Regions from separate parts of the Labrys sp. ALF-8 genome, predicted to be linked through region 2. Evidence: predicted binding sites of a transcription regulator. Region 2 holds the regulator's gene; each other region holds the start of a gene.

Region 1 (3,277 bases), 1.7 Mb from region 2:
CAGATCGAGGTCGGCCGAGGGCGTGACGATGGAGGCGTTGTTGCCGCCGAGTTCCAGGATCGATCGGCCGAAGCGCCGTGCCACGCGCTCGCCGACGATGCGACCCATGGCTGTGGAGCCGGTGGCGGAGACCACGGGCACGCGCGAATCGTCGACCAGCACGGCGCCGACCTCGCGGGCACCCAGAACCAGCGTCAGCAACCCATCCGGCACGCCGCCGAAGCGCCTCGCGGCCTTGTGGAAGATCGCCTCCACCGCGAGGGCCGTAAGAGGCGTCTTCTCGGAGGGCTTCCAGACGACGCTGTCGCCGCAGACGAAAGCGAGCGCGGCGTTCCAGCTCCACACCGCGACGGGAAAGTTGAAGGCGGAGATCACGCCGACCACGCCGGCCGGATGCCACTGTTCCATCATGCGATGGTCGCCGCGCTCGGTGGCGATGGTGAGGCCATAGAGCTGGCGCGACAGGCCGGTGGCGAAGTCGCAGATGTCGATCATCTCCTGCACTTCGCCGAGACCCTCGGAGACGATCTTTCCGACTTCCAGGCTGACCAGACGGCCCAGTTCGGTCTTGGCGGCGCGCAGCTCCTCGCCGAGCAGGCGCACCAACTCGCCGCGCTGCGGTCCCGGTACGGCGCGCCAGGCCTCGAAGGCGGCCTGCGCCTTGCCGATGGCGGCGGTGGTGGACTCCGGCGTGTCGTCGTGAACCTGCCCGATCACCTCGCCCGTCAGGGGGGTGCGGACGATGCGGCCGCCTCCGGTGAAGCGGCTGGCGGGAACACCGAGCGCCTCGAGGATCTCACGGGTTTCGGCGACTGGATTGGACATGGCGGCTCGCTGCGATGACTGCGATTTGCGCATGCTCATACCGTTTTTGCGGATCGGGGGGAACCCCCGGCGCTCAAGGAACCTTACGTTGCGGAAAAGAAGACCCCCTCCCGCGCCGGGAGAGGGGAGGAGCATGCCTGTGCCCGCTCACTTTCCATAAGCATCCAGGGCGGCCTTCACACGTTCCCTGGCGGCGTCGGCGCTGTCGAAGCCGGTGACCTCGACGACCTTGCTTCCCGCAGGGATCTGCTTGTAGACGCGGAAGAAGGCGGAGAGGCGCTCCTGCTCGATCTTCGGCAGGTCTGTGATGGCCTTGACGTTATCATAGGTCGGGTCGAGCTTGGCGACCGGCACGGCCACGATCTTGTCGTCGACATCGCCGCCGTCGATCATCTTCAGGACGCCGATCGGGCGCACGCGCATGACGGCGCCGGGCGCAATCGGCGCACGGGTGTAGACGAGGACGTCGAGCGGATCGCCATCGGCGGCCTTGGTGCGGGTGATCGAGCCGTAATTGGCGGGATAGGCCATCGGCATGGCGATGAAGCGGTCAACGATGATGTGGCCCGTATCGGTGTCGGTCTCGTATTTGACCATGCTGCCGGCCGGGATCTCGACGACGATGTTGAGTTCATCCGGCGCCTTGTCGGGCTGCTTGAAGGCGAGAACGTTGCCGGAGTCGGCAAGCGCAGGCGCCAGCGGCAAGACGAACAGAGTGGCGGCGAGGAGAGACTTCAGGGACGGCATTGCAACCTCCGATTGTGGGGAGGCGTAGGGGTAGTGAGGGCCGGCGACAGAGATATGACAGTGTTCCGTTCCGGTTCAACCCGGCGCCCCTCCATCAAGCTCGCGCGCCCTCGGTCGGATTGAATCTTCAGGACCCCTAAAACGACCGCTGGTTTCAATGCGTTGGGCAGGGCGAGCGTTCGGAGGGACGTGCTTGGCTAGGCAAAGCTCATCGGATCGATGTCTACTTCTATCGCCAGCTGTCCCGTCGCCTTCGGGCCCCCCGCCAGCCAGGCGCGGATGTAGTCCTGCAACGCGAATTCCCGGGGCGCCTGCAGGATGATGCGCATTCTATGGCGGCCGCGGATCACGGCGATGGGCGCTTCCGCCGGGCCGAGCACGCGAAGGGCGGCATCGAAGGGAGCTGCCTTGACCAGCGACCGCGCGAAACCTTCCGCCTTGCTCTTATCCTCGTCCGAGATGGTCAGCGCCGCCATGCGGCTATAGGGCGGCAGGCCCGCCTTGGCACGGATCGCGATTTCGCGTGCATAGAAGCTCTCCTTGTCGCCGGAGATGAGCGCCTGCATCACGGGGTGGCCGGGATCGTAGCTCTGCAGCAGGGCCCGGCCTGGCCTTTCGCCACGCCCTGCACGGCCGGTGACCTGGCCGAGAAGCTGGAAGGTGCGCTCCGCCGCGCGTGGGTCGCCGGTGCCGAGGCCCAGATCGGCGTCGACCACGCCTACCAGCGTCAGGTGCGGGAAATTGTGCCCCTTGGCGACGAGCTGGGTGCCGATCACGAGGTTCGCCTCGCCTCTCGCCACGCTTTCGAGTTCCTGCTTCAGCCGCTCCGTGCTGCCATGGATGTCCGAGGAGAGGATTACCGTGTGCGCTTCGGGGAAGAGGCCGGCGACCTCCTCGGCAATGCGCTCGACACCCGGTCCGCAGGGCGTGAGCGTGTCCTCGCCCTCGCAACTCGGGCAGGCGCGCGGCACGGGCGCCGTGTGGCCGCAATGGTGGCAGACGAGGCTCTTGCGGAAGCGATGCTCCACCAGCCAGGCCGTGCAGTTCGGGCATTGGAAGCGGTGGCCGCATTTGCGGCAGAGCGTGAGGGGGGCATAGCCGCGCCGGTTGAGGAAGAGCAGTGCCTGCTCGCCGGCCTCCAGCGTTTCCTTCACTGCGGTGGCGAGGCCGGGCGCAATGAACCTGCCGCGCTCGGGGCCTCCCGTGCGCATGTCGATCGCCGATATCTTGGGCAGCGTGCGTCCGCCGAAGCGCTCCGGCAGGGTGATGTGGCCGTAGCGGCCCCGATCGGCATTGACGCGGCTCTCGATAGACGGGGTGGCGGAGGCGAGCACGACCGGTGCATCGACGAGGCGGGCACGCACCACCGCCATGTCGCGCGCGTTGTAGCGCGGGCCGTCCTCCTGCTTGTAGGCGCTGTCGTGCTCTTCATCGACGATGATGAGCCTGAGGTCCGCGAAGGGCAGGAAGAGGGCGGAGCGCGCGCCCGCCACCACCGCCACCTCACCCTTGGCGATGCCGTGCCAGAGGCGCGCGCGCTTGTTGGCCGCGATGCCCGAATGCCATTCCGCCGGCCGTACGCCGAAACGCTGGGCGAAACGGTCGAGGAACTGATTGGTGAGAGCGATCTCGGGCAGCATGATCAAGGCCTGTCCGCCCTCGCGCACGGCCTCTGCCACAGCCTCGAAATAGACCTCCGTCTTGC
Region 2 (3,277 bases):
GCGGCGGCGCCATGCTGATCTGCCTCACGGCCATCCTTTCGCATCAGTTTCAGGCCGGACGTGAGCGCAGCATGGCCTTCGCGATGTGGGGGATCGTACTGGGTATAGGATTGGGCTTCGGTCCCATCATCGGCGCGGTGATCGTAGCATTGGCGACCTGGCAGTGGGTGTTCCTGGTGCATGTGCCGCTGACCGTCCTCACTCTGGCCCTGGCCCTAGTGGGCGTCCGGGAATCACGCGATCCCCAGGCCGAGAGGCTCGACATCCTCGGCATCGTCACCTTGTCGGTGGCCGTGTTCGGCCTGGCCTACTTCATCACGCAGGGGCCTGACCTCGGCTTCACCAGCCTCGCCGCCCTCCTCATCCTGGCTGCGGCAGCGATAAGCTTCCTGCTCTTCATCCTGGTCGAGCGGATGAGCGCACGCCCGATGTTCGATTTTTCCGTCTTCAGGATCAGGAACTTCTCCGGCGCGATCATGGGCTCCATCGGCATGAACTTCAGCTTCTGGCCTTTCATCATCTACCTGCCGATCTATTTCCAGGCAGGATTGGGATACGACACCGTGGCCGCCGGAGCGGCCCTGCTGGCCTATACGCTGCCGACCCTCTTCGTACCGCCGCTGGCCGAGCGTCTCATGCTGCGCTACCAGGCCCGCGTGGTCATTCCAGGGGGGCTTTTCGTGATCGGGCTGGGCTTCATCCTGATGATGCTTGGCACCGCTCTCGATCATGCCAACTGGCTGACGATGCTCCCGGGCTGCATTGTCGCCGGCAGCGGACTCGGCCTTACAAACACGCCGGTGACCAACACCACGACGGGCTCCGTTTCCATGCATCGCACGGGCATGGCGTCCGGCATCGATGTCAGCGCCAGGCTGATCACCCTGGCCATCAATATCGCCCTGATGGGCGTGATCCTGGTGGCGGGTGTCGCCTCTTCTCTGGCGGACGCCCTGCCTGGAGTGATCGAGGGCACGCAACTGCGCCTGCTGGCAGAGACCATTGCCGCCGGAAATCTCGACTCGCTCCGGCAGGGCATGCCGGGACTGTCATCTGCCGTACCGACGGACGCGGCCGTGCACGCTGCGCTCATGCATGGGTTCGGTCTGGTGATGCTTTATGGCGCGCTGGGGGTATGGGCGCTGGCGGCAACGAGCTTCGTGATCTTCGGGCGACGGCGACATGCCGCCGCGCTGGGCTGCCCCATGGAAGAGGCTTGCTGACCGTCCCCGGGAAGATCTCCCTCCGAAACCGTACGGCAACGAGAAGGGCGCAACCCCTGGGGTGCGCCCTTCTCGGCATAGAGTCTCCGGGCAGATATCGCGATATTCGCGCGCGCCGGCTCAGCCCTGCTTGGAGAAGGTCTCGTCAAAGGAGTAGCCGGCACCGCGAACGGTGCGGATGGGATCGATTTCCCGGGTACGGTTCATGGCCTTGCGCAAGCGGCCAACATGCACGTCCACGGTGCGCTCGTCGATATAGACGTCGCGGCCCCAGACGCTGTCGAGCAGTTGCTCGCGGGCAAAGACCCGGCCAGGCGCCTGCATCAGGAACTCCAGCAGGCGGAATTCCGTCGGTCCGAGGCGGATTTCGCGATTGCCGCGATGGACCCGCTTGGTCTCGCGGTCGAGCGAGATGTCGCCGGCCTTGAGCAGGGAGGAGACATGCTCGGGCTTGGCGCGGCGCAGCAGGGCCCGCACGCGCGCGGAAAGCTCGGGCACGGAGAAGGGCTTGACCACATAGTCGTCCGCGCCGGTGGCGAGGCCACGCACCCGCTCCGTCTCCTCTCCACGCGCCGTCAGCATGATCACCGGCAGCCTCTCGGTCTCCGGCCGCATGCGGATGCGGCGGCAAAGCTCGATGCCTGACAGGCCAGGCAGCATCCAGTCCAGCAGCACGAGATCGGGAACGCTTTCGCGCAGGCGGATCTCGGCATCGTCGCCCCGCGACACGCTGTCGACCTCATAGCCTTCGGCTTCGAGGTTGTAGCGCAGCAGGAGCGTGAGGGCTTCTTCGTCCTCGACGATCAGAACCTTGGGAGGCATGGCCGATCCCTCTGTTACTTAGCCGGCACGGGGAGGTCGACAAGGGAGGTGCTGGTATCCGCCTTCGGTCGTTCGCCGGCGGGCGACTCCCCGGTCACCAGATAGTGCACCGTCTCGGCGATGTTGGTGGCGTGGTCTCCGATGCGCTCGATATTCTTGGCGCAGAAGAGCAGGTGGGTGCAGAAGCCGATGTTGCGCGGATCCTCCATCATGTAGGTCAGGAGTTCGCGGAACAGCGAGGTGTACATGGCATCGATCTCGCCGTCCGAATTCCAGACTGCGAGCGCCTCCTCGACATTGCGCTGGGCAAAGGCATCGAGCACCTGCTTGAGCTGCTCGAGCACGAGATCGGCCATGTGGTCGAAGCCACCGAAGAGCTGGTTGGACTGCACGTGTCCCTGGATGGCGATGACGCGCTTGGCGACGTTCTTGCCAAGGTCACCGATACGCTCGAGGTCGTTGGCCACGCGCAAGGCCGAGACGATCTCGCGCAGGTCGAGCGCCAGCGGCTGGCGCTTGGCGATGATCAGGATGGCCCTCTCCTCGACCTGGCGCTGAAGCCGGTCGATGGTGTTGTCGAGTTCGATGACCGACTTGGCGCGCTGAGAGTCCCGCTTGAGCAGCGCCTCGACGCTGTCTGCGACACTCTTCTCGGCCAGGCCGCCCATTTCGGCGATCATGTTGCGCAGTTCGCGCAATTCCTGATCGAAGGAGGTAACGATGTGATCGGACATGCCGCTCTCCAAATTCCTTGTCGCCGCCGCCTGTGCGGCGGCCTGAATACCTGCTTGCGGATCAGCCGAAACGGCCGGTGATGTAATCCTGCGTGCGGGTGTCATTCGGGTTGGTGAAGATCTTGTTCGTCGGTCCAACCTCGATGAGGTCGCCGAGGTAGAAGAAGGCCGTGGTGTCGGCGCTGCGTGCCGCCTGCTGCATATTGTGCGTCACGATCACGATGGTGAACTCGCGCTTCAATTCGTCGATCAGTTCCTCGATCTTCGCCGTGGAGATCGGGTCGAGCGCCGAGGTCGGTTCGTCGAGGAGCACTACTTCGGGCTTTACCGCGATAGTACGGGCGATGCACAGGCGCTGCTGCTGGCCGCCCGACATGCCGAGGGCGGAGGCGCCGAGGCGGTCCTTGACCTCGTTCCAGAGCGCCGCCTTGGTGAGGCACCATTCGACGCGCTGGTCCATCTCGGACTTGGAGACGCTTTCATGCAGGCGCACGCCGA
Region 3 (3,277 bases), 1.0 Mb from region 2:
CGACCCTCTACCGCATTCATGGTTCCAACGAGCCGCAGACCATCGGCCAGGCCGTGTCCTCCGGCTGCATCCGGATGACCAACGACGATGTCAGCGACCTTTATGGCCGTGTGAAGGTCGGCACGCGGGTGGTGATCATCCGCGGCTGATCGGGAAGCCGGCGGGCACTGGCCCGCCGGCTCGCCTCGTTCCCCCGACGCGCCCTATTCGGCCGTCCAGCCGCCGTCGACGGAGAGCGTCGTTCCGGTGATCTGCTTGGCCGCGTCGGTGCAGAGGAACACCGCCACCCCGGCGATCTCATCGACGGTGACGAACTCCTTCGTCGGCTGGGCGGCGAGCAGCACGTCGTTCTTGACCTGCTCCTCGGTCATGTTGCGCGCCTTCATGGTGTCGGGGATCTGCTTCTCCACCAGCGGCGTCCAGACATAGCCGGGCGCGATGGCGTTGCAGGTGACACCGTCGCGCGCCGCTTCCAGCGCGACCGTCTTGGTGAGACCGGTGACACCATGCTTGGCCGCGACATAGGCCGACTTGAAGGGCGAGGCGACGAGGGCGTGCGCCGAGGAAGTGGAGATGATGCGTCCCCATTTGCGCTGCTTCATTCCCGGCAGCACCGCCTTGATCGCGTAGAAGGACGCAATCAGGTTGATACGGATGATGGCTTCCCACTTGTCGTCCGGAAACTCCTCGATGGGCGAGACGAACTGGATGCCGGCATTGTTGACGAGCACGTCGAGGCTGCCGAAGGCGGCTTCCGCATCCTTGACCATGGCGGTGACCTCCTCGCCATTCATCATGTTGGCGCCCGAATAGCGGCACTTCACCCCGAAATCGGCCTCGATGGCAGCGCGCTCCTTCTCGATGGCATCCGCATCGCCGAAGCCGTTGATGGTGATGTTGGCGCCCTCGGCCGCAAAGGCACGGGCGATGGCGAGGCCGATGCCGCTGGTCGAGCCGGTCACCAGGGCATTCTTGGACGTCAGAACAGCCATTTGAAATCTCTTGGAGGTGAAAAGGGGAGGCAGGCGCACATGCACCAGCCCGGAGGCTGGCATGCCGAGATGTCGCCCTTATTACACCTGCGGAACCGCGAGGCTCGGACATGGGCCTGTCATGCTGCCGTGCAACATAATGAACGCTTGCCCGTCCATTCCCCTTTTCCGATCCCGAAGGATATCCCGTGGAACAAGCCGAAGTTCTGAAGCGCGCTTATGCGATGCCGCTCACCAATCCGTCTTATCCGCCCGGTCCCTACCGTTTTTTCAATCGCGAATACGTCATCATCACCTACCGCACCACGCGCGAGGCTTTGGAAAAGGTGGTTCCCGCGCCGCTCGAGATCGATGAGCCGCTGGTCAAGTACGAGTTCATCCGCATGCCCGACTCCACGGGCTTCGGTGACTATACCGAAACCGGACAGGTCATCCCCGTGCGCTTCAACGGCGAACATGGGGCCTATGTCCACTCCATGTATCTCGACGACGATGCACCCATCGCCGGCGGCCGCGAGCTCTGGGGTTTTCCCAAGAAGCTCGCCAAGCCCAGGATCGTGCATGAAGGCGAGGTCGTGGTCGGCACGTTGCATTACGGCAGCGTTCTGTGCGCCACCGGCACCATGGGCTACAAGCACAAGGAGGCGGATCACGAGGCCATCAAGGCCTCGCTCGAGGCGCCGAACTACCTGATCAAGATCATCCCCCACGTCGACGGCTCTCTGCGCATCTGCGAACTGGTGCGCTACCACCTCATCGACGTCCACCTGAAGGAAGCCTGGACGGCGCCCGCCGCCCTCGACCTGCATCCGCATGTCATGGCCGATGTCGCCAAGCTGCCCGTGGTGGAAGTCGTCTCGGCCGTGCATTTCACCGCCGACCTCACCCTCGGCCTCGGCGAAGTCGTGCACGACTATCTCGCCGACCAGACGGCGCGTGAACCCATCGCCAAAACCCTGCTCGATCCCATCGTTTCGCAAGGGTGAGTTTACGTGCCGGTCTTCGGACCAGCGCCCGGGATGCCCGTGCCGGTGCGACCACCGGCACGCCAAAGCATCCCTATGTAACCTCTTGCGTATATTCCCGAAGGACCGCTTCCGTGCTCGAACGCAACAGAGACAAGGCCGCACGCGCCACCATCGAAGAAATCTCGGCCCAGTATGACCGTATCGCCCTGGTCTTCCAGGGAGGCGGCGCGCTGGGCGCCTATCAGGCCGGCGTCTACGAGGCCCTCGCCAATGCCGGCTGCGAGCCGAACTGGCTGTCGGGCGTCTCCATCGGCGCGATCAACGCCTCGATCATCGCCGGCAACGAGCCGCGCCACAGGCTGCAGCGCCTGGAGCAGTTCTGGCAGACGATCTCGGGCCGCAAGATCTGGGCCTATACGCCGGAAGGCGACATCTTCCGCGATATCCGCAACCGCACCTCGTCATGGATAACCATGACGCAGGGCCAGCCGGGCTTCTTCAAGCCCCGCTTCCCCAACCCCTGGTTCGAGCAGTCCGGCGCGGACGGCGCGACGAGTTTCTACGACACCGAGGAGCTGCGCCACACGCTCGAAGAACTGATCGACTTCGACATCCTCAACGACGGCAAGAAGCGTCTCAGCGTCGGAGCGGTCAACGTGCGCACCGGCAACTTCGTCTATTTCGACACCGATCACGTGCAGATCGGGCCGGAGCACATCATGGCGAGCGGTGCCCTGCCGCCGGCCTTTCCCGCCGTCCGCATCGAGGGCGAATATTACTGGGATGGCGGCATCGTCTCGAACACGCCGCTCCAATACCTGCTCGACCAGGAGGAAGAGCGCAGTTCGCTGGTGTTCCAGGTCGACCTCTTCAGCGCGCGGGGTGTCCTCCCCCGCAGCATGCCGGACGTGCTGTCACGCCACAAGGACATCATGTATTCGAGCCGCACGCGCCAGAACACCGACAATTTCAAGCGCATCCACGGCATCAAGACGCATCTGATCGATGCTCTCAAGCGAATCCCCAGGGAGATGCTGACCCGGGACGAGCAGGCGCTGATCGACACCCATGTGAAGCCGGGTGCCGTCAACATCGTGCACCTCATCTACCAGCACAAGAACTACGAAGGCCATGCCAAGGACTACGAATTCTCGGGCACCTCGATGCGCGAGCATTGGAGCATGGGCCTCGAGGACACCCAGCGCACATTGCGGCACAGGCAGTGGCTGACACCGCCGGCCGACACGGAAGGCGGCGTTGCCATCCACGACCTGCACCGCGAGGACCCGACATAGGGAATCGGCGATCGGACCATGG

What was found. The regulator PhoB, encoded in region 2, activates phosphate uptake and scavenging genes when phosphate is short. The targets are predictions, from matches to a motif close to TGTCATNNANCTGTCAT.
Region 1: a site for PhoB is predicted at 1,616-1,632, ahead of AC6H34_RS06765 (inorganic diphosphatase). Genes of this name have one in related genera too.
Region 3: a site for PhoB is predicted at 1,062-1,078, ahead of AC6H34_RS19285 (acetoacetate decarboxylase). Genes of this name have one in related genera too.

The regions. Positions count from the first base shown of each region.
Region 1 is NZ_AP048537.1:1,483,261-1,486,537, reverse strand. It holds gene amaB (L-piperidine-6-carboxylate dehydrogenase) at 1-858, opposite strand, end outside; gene AC6H34_RS06765 (inorganic diphosphatase) at 973-1,572, opposite strand; gene AC6H34_RS06760 (primosomal protein N') at 1,770-3,277, opposite strand, start outside.
Region 2 is NZ_AP048537.1:3,210,386-3,213,662, forward strand. It holds gene AC6H34_RS14790 (MFS transporter) at 1-1,223, shown strand, start outside; gene phoB (phosphate regulon transcriptional regulator PhoB) at 1,344-2,045, opposite strand; gene phoU (phosphate signaling complex protein PhoU) at 2,060-2,779, opposite strand; gene pstB (phosphate ABC transporter ATP-binding protein PstB) at 2,841-3,277, opposite strand, start outside.
Region 3 is NZ_AP048537.1:4,210,641-4,213,917, reverse strand. It holds gene AC6H34_RS19295 (L,D-transpeptidase) at 1-149, shown strand, start outside; gene AC6H34_RS19290 (3-hydroxybutyrate dehydrogenase) at 204-992, opposite strand; gene AC6H34_RS19285 (acetoacetate decarboxylase) at 1,181-1,978, shown strand; gene AC6H34_RS19280 (patatin-like phospholipase family protein) at 2,092-3,255, shown strand.